2 regions of the Enterobacter asburiae genome follow, and region 2 is predicted to be linked to the other one. Evidence: predicted binding sites of a transcription regulator. Region 2 holds the regulator's gene; the other holds the start of a gene.

Region 1 (3,151 bases), 1.2 Mb from region 2:
TGCCGCCCAGCAGCAATAGCACAATCAGCGCAGCCAGTTTCACCAGCGCGCTGAAAATCATGTCACCTTTTTTACCCGGAGGGTTAAATGCAGGCTTGGTTGCAGCCATAAATTACTCTTCTGTTTGAGACGTTTTTACGAATATGCCCGGTGGCGCTGACGCTTACCGGGCCTACAGCTTAAACCGTAGGGCGGGTAAGCGCAGCGCCACCCGCCATCTTCGTTAAATATATCCTGTTAGTACAGCGCTTTACCGCTGCTGTCTTTCACGTTGGTTTTCCATGCAGCGCGAATCTGCTCAACCACGTTGTCCGGCAGGGTAGCGTAATCCAGGGCGTTAGCCTGTTTGCCGCCGTTTTTGTACGCCCAGTCGAAGAACTTCAGCACTTCGGCGCCCTGCTCAGGTTTCTTCTGCTCTTTGTGAACCAGGATGAAGGTGGTAGAGGTGATTGGCCACGCACCTTCGCCTTTCTGGTTAGTCAGATCCTGCGCGAAGGATTTGCTCCAGTCAGCGCCTTTCGCCGCGTTAGCAAAGTTTTCTTCGGTCGGGCTAACCGGTTTGCCGTCGGCTGAAACCAGTTTGGTGTAGGACAGGTTGTTCTGCTTGGCGTACGCATACTCTACGTAACCAATTGAGCCAGGCAGACGCTGTACGAACGCGGCGATACCGTCGTTACCTTTACCGCCCAGACCGGTTGGCCAGTTAACGGTAGAGCCGGAGCCGACTTTAGATTTCCACTCTTCGTTCACTTTTGCCAGGTAGCTGGTGAACACGAAAGAGGTACCGGAACCATCCGCGCGGCGAACCACGGCGATGTTCTGAGAAGGCAGCTTCAGGCCTGGGTTGAGTTTAGCGATTGCTTCGTCATCCCATTTTTTGATTTTGCCCAGGTAGATGTCACCCAGGGTTTTGCCGTCCAGCACCAGCTCACCCGACTTCACGCCCGGCAGGTTGATGGCCAGAACCACACCACCGATCACGGTAGGGAACTGGAACAGGCCTTCCTGAGCCAGTTTGTCATCAGACAGCGGAGCGTCTGATGCGCCGAAATCAACAGTGTTCGCGGTAATTTGTTTAACGCCACCGGAGGAGCCGATACCCTGATAGTTAACCTTGTTACCGGTTTCTTTCTGGTAGGTATCTGCCCATTTGGCATACACCGGCGCAGGGAAGGTTGCACCAGCGCCAGTCAGGCTTGCTTCTGCAAATACAGAGAACGCGCTCAGAGATAAGGTCGCGGCGACAACAGTTGCGACAGTGGTACGCATAACTTTCATAATGTCTCCTGCAAGATTTTCGTAAATCGTTGTTTAGTGGCTACGATGAGCAAAATAGGACAAACAGGTGACAGATAAATGTACGAATTATGACAGTTTTATGACAACGTTAATTTCACTTAAAAACCAGCAAAAGAAAGCTTAATTTTCATCGTGTTAGCCGATTTTATGACAAGACGTTTTCAGAAATATTTTCTTTATGTGACACTGAAAAAAGTAGCTGAAGATGACAAATTGTCATTATTAAAAACGAGAAAGGATTGATTAAAAACAAGACGGGCAGGATAAAAAAGCTCCACCCGAAGGTGGAGCCTGAAGGGATTATTCTACGGTAACCGATTTCGCCAGGTTACGCGGCTGGTCAACGTCGGTGCCTTTGATCAGCGCAACGTGATAGGCCAGCAGCTGCAGCGGAACGGTGTAGAAGATTGGTGCGATAACCTCTTCCACATGCGGCATCTCGATAATGTGCATGTTGTCGTTGCTGACAAAACCGGCATCTTTGTCGGCGAAGACGTACAGAACACCGCCGCGGGCGCGCACTTCTTCGATGTTAGACTTCAGTTTTTCCAGCAGTTCGTTGTTTGGTGCCACAACGATGACCGGCATATCCGCGTCAATCAGCGCCAGCGGGCCGTGCTTCAGCTCGCCAGCCGCATAGGCTTCAGCGTGAATGTAGGAGATCTCTTTCAGCTTCAGCGCGCCTTCCAGCGCAATCGGATACTGATCGCCACGACCCAGGAACAGGGCGTGATGTTTGTCAGAGAAATCTTCCGCCAGTGCTTCAATGCGTTTGTCCTGAGACAGCATCTGCTCAATACGGCTCGGCAGTGCCTGCAGGCCGTGAACGATGTCGTGCTCAACGGAAGCATCTTCGCCTTTCAGACGCGCCAGCTTCGCCACCAGCATCAGCAGAACGGTCAGCTGAGTGGTAAACGCTTTGGTGGAGGCCACACCGATTTCGGTGCCCGCTTTAGTCATCAGCGCCAGATCGGACTCACGCACCAGCGATGAGCCAGGAACGTTACAGATAGCCAGAGAGCCCAGGTAACCCAGCTCTTTAGAGAGACGCAGCGCGGCCAGCGTATCCGCCGTTTCACCAGACTGGGAAAGGGTGATCATCAGGCTGTTACGACGCACCGCGGATTTGCGATAGCGGAATTCAGACGCGATTTCCACATCGCACGGCACGCCCGCCAGGGATTCAAACCAGTAGCGAGAAACCATACCGGAGTTGTAGGAGGTGCCGCAGGCCACGATCTGAATATGCTCGACCTTGCCGAGCAGTTCGTTCGCGTTTGCGCCCAGCTCGCTCAGATCCACTTCACCGTGGCTGATGCGCCCGGTCAGCGTGTTTTTGATGGCGTTTGGCTGCTCGTAAATCTCTTTCTGCATGTAGTGACGGTAAGCGCCTTTGTCGCCCGCGTCGTACTGCAGATTCGATTCAATCTCCTGACGTTTCACCTGCTCGCCTTTGGTATCGAATACGGTCACGCTGCGGCGAGTTACTTCCGCGATATCACCCTCTTCGAGGAAGATAAAGCGACGGGTAACCGGCAGAAGCGCCAGCTGGTCAGAAGCGATGAAGTTTTCGCCCATGCCCAGACCGATAACCATCGGGCTACCGGAACGCGCTGCCAGCAGCGTTGACGGATCGCGGGAATCCATGATCACCGTACCGTACGCACCGCGCAGCTGAGGGATAGCACGCAGCACCGCATCACGCAGCGTGCCGCCCTGCTCCAGCTCCCAGTGCACCAGGTGAGCAATCACTTCGGTGTCAGTTTCAGAGACGAAGGTGTAGCCGCGCGCTTTCAGTTCTTCGCGCAGCGGTTCGTGGTTTTCGATAATGCCGTTGTGCACGACCACGATG
Region 2 (3,151 bases):
GCTGACCCGTGGAAAGGTAAAATGACACGCCTGCCGTCAGGCTATTTTTTTGGCAATTAATCGTTCCGGAATAACGAAACTGAAGCGGGTTCCTTTACCCAGCGTGCTCTGAATATCGAGACGGCTTTCATGGTGATTCACCGCGTGTTTAACAATCGCCAGCCCCAGGCCGCTTCCGCCTGTCTGCCGGGATCGCGCTTTATCCACACGGTAAAAGCGCTCGGTCAGGCGCGGAATATGCTCAGGCGCGATCCCCGGCCCGTCGTCTTCCACGCTAAACTCCGCCCCCGTTGGGGCATGGTGCCAGCGCACCACGATATTCGTCCCCTCCGGTGTATGATTCACCGCGTTATACACCAGGTTGGAAATGGCGCTACGCAGTTCATCTTCGCTGCCCAGCACCTTCAGCGTATTGTCGACCTCAAAGGTCAGGTGATGCTTTTTGTGGCTTAACGTCTGCGCTTCACGCTCAACGACCCGCAGCATCATCGGGACATCAATGGTGTCATTTAGCGCGAGCGTCGGCGCCGCTTCAATCTTCGAGAGCGTCAGCAGCTGCTTGACCAGCCCTTCCATCCGGTGCGTTTGCTCGCGCATGGTGTGCAGCGCTTTTTCACGCGGCGCGCCTTCAAGCGTTTGCTCCTGCATCATCTCCAGGTAGCCCTGAAGCACGGTCAGCGGGGTACGTAGTTCGTGACTGACGTTGGCGAAGAAGTTGCGACGCGCCCCTTCCAGCTGGTGCATCTGGGTAACATCGCGCGCCACCATCAGCCACTGCTTATCGCTGTAGGGCATCACGCGGATTTCCAGATGGCGACCATTATTGAGCTTCAGATTATGCGGGCGGGTAAAATCACGCTTTTTCAGATACAGCGTGAACTCGGGATAGCGCAGAAGGTTGAGGATATTCTGGCCATTGTCGTCGGGCCAGCGCAGGCCCAGCAGCTGTTGCGCAAGGCCGTTACACCAGAAGATTGTCCCTTCTTCGGTTGTCAGAATAACGGCATCCGGCAGCGACTCTGCACCGCTGCGAAAACGCTTAATCAGGCTTCCCAGCTCGCGGCGACGCTTTTTATTACGCATCTGCATCTGATGCAGACCGTACAGCAGCGGCTCCCAGCTGCCGCTTCCCGGCGGCGGCGTCATACTTCGGTCAACCCACAGCCACCACGAGAGGCGCAGCAGGTTCCAGAAATGCCAGATCAGCAGCCCGGTGACCGACGCCAGCAGAAACCACGGCAGGTGTCCAAGAAAGGCCCCCAGAAGGAAGGCCGGAATACAGCATAAGATCAGTTCAAAGACGAGCCTTTTCCATGACAGACGTTCCAGCACGCGTCACACTCCTGTCATTGTTCAGAAACGGGTAGAAAAACGATAACCCGTGCCGCGGACCGTCTGCACCATGCGATCGTGGCCGCTCAGTTCCAGTGCTTTTCGCAGGCGGCGAATATGTACGTCAACCGTCCGGTCTTCGACATACACGTTAGTTCCCCAGACGTTATTCAGCAACTGCTCGCGGCTGTACACGCGTTCCGGGTGGGTCATAAAGAAGTGCAGGAGTTTAAATTCGGTAGGCCCCATGTCGAGAGGATTTTCACCGGTCATCACGCGGTGTGAGGTGGGGTCAAGGCTCAGCCCCTGCATCTCAATCACCTCTTCCACCGCCATCGGCGAAATACGGCGCATCACGGCTTTAATGCGGGCAACCAGCTCTTTTGGGGAAAACGGTTTAGTAATGTAATCGTCCGCGCCGGTCTCCAGACCGCGAACGCGATCCTCTTCTTCTCCGCGCGCCGTGAGCATCACAACCGGGATGTCGCGGGTCAGCGCCTCACGCTTCAGGTGTTTGATAAACTGCAGTCCGGAGCCGCCGGGCAACATCCAGTCCAGCAGAATCAGATCGGGCCAGGGTTCATTCAACTGGTTCACTGCGCTGTCATAATCTTCCGCTTCAACCGGCTGGAAGCCGTTTTGCTCGAGCACGAAGCACACCATTTCACGAATTGGAGCTTCATCTTCTACGACCAGAATACGTCTCGCCATACTTTGCCCTGTCTTATCTTATTTAAGTTACAAGTTTGTAATTCGGCGCCATTATGCGTCAGATTTATGACAGATTTATGAAAAACAGTACCACGATAACGGGCAAACTGTTGTTTTATTACAGCGGTTATTTTCCCGTCTCTGAACGTTTATAATCCTGCTTTCTCTTTTTTGCCACGGATCAGCTATGCGCATACTTCACACCTCGGACTGGCATCTGGGTCAAAATTTTTACAGCAAAAGCCGTGCGGCTGAACATGAAGCGTTCCTGAACTGGCTGCTGGAAACGGCCCGGACGCACGAGGTGGACGCGATTATTGTGGCGGGTGACATCTTTGATACCGGCTCGCCCCCCAGCTATGCGCGTGAACTGTACAACCGCTTCGTGGTGAATTTGCAGCAAACCGGCTGTCATCTGGTGATTGTCGCCGGTAACCATGATTCCGTCGCGACGCTCAATGAATCCCGCGACATCCTGGCATTTCTCAATACCACCGTCGTCGCCAGCGCCGGGCACGCCCCGCAGATCCTGAAAAAACGCGACGGCACGCCGGGGGCGGTGCTGTGCCCCATTCCGTTTTTGCGCCCGCGCGACATCGTGCAAAGCCAGGCGGGGCTGTCGGGTGCGGAAAAGCAGCAGCATTTATTACAGGCCATCACCGACTATTATCACCAGCAGCACGCCGATGCCTGCGCCCTGCGCGGCGACCAGCCGATTCCAGTGATTGCGACCGGCCATCTCACCACCGTCGGGGCCAGTAAAAGTGACGCCGTACGTGAGATCTATATCGGCACGCTGGACGCCTTTCCGGCGCAAAACTTCCCGCCAGCCGACTACATTGCGCTCGGACACATTCACCGGGCGCAGATCGTCGGCGGCAGCGAGCACATCCGCTACTGCGGTTCGCCAATTTCGCTCAGCTTTGACGAAACGGGCAAGGCCAAGTCCGTCCATCTGGTGAGCTTCTCCGAAGGGAAACTTCACGCCGTCGAGACGCTGGCGGTGCCTGTCACCCAGCCGCTGGCGGTGCTGAAGGGCGATCTCGACACCATTACCGCCCAGCTTGAGCAGTGGCGCGGCGCGACGCTTAACCCGCCCGTCTGGCTG

Evidence for each region. Region 2 encodes PhoB, which activates phosphate uptake and scavenging genes when phosphate is short. Its sites were predicted from a motif close to CTGTCATAAAACTGNCNNAT; they were not measured.
Region 1: a site for PhoB is predicted at 1,366-1,385, ahead of pstS (phosphate ABC transporter substrate-binding protein PstS). Genes of this name have one in related genera too.

Annotation. Positions count from the first base shown of each region.
Region 1 is NZ_CP011863.1:3,552,486-3,555,636, forward strand. Features, by position in the region: gene pstC (phosphate ABC transporter permease PstC) at 1-109, opposite strand, end outside; gene pstS (phosphate ABC transporter substrate-binding protein PstS) at 238-1,278, opposite strand; gene glmS (glutamine--fructose-6-phosphate transaminase (isomerizing)) at 1,600-3,151, opposite strand, start outside.
Region 2 is NZ_CP011863.1:66,512-69,662, reverse strand. Features, by position in the region: gene phoR (phosphate regulon sensor histidine kinase PhoR) at 37-1,332, opposite strand; gene phoB (phosphate response regulator transcription factor PhoB) at 1,354-2,043, opposite strand; gene sbcD (exonuclease subunit SbcD) at 2,231-3,151, shown strand, end outside.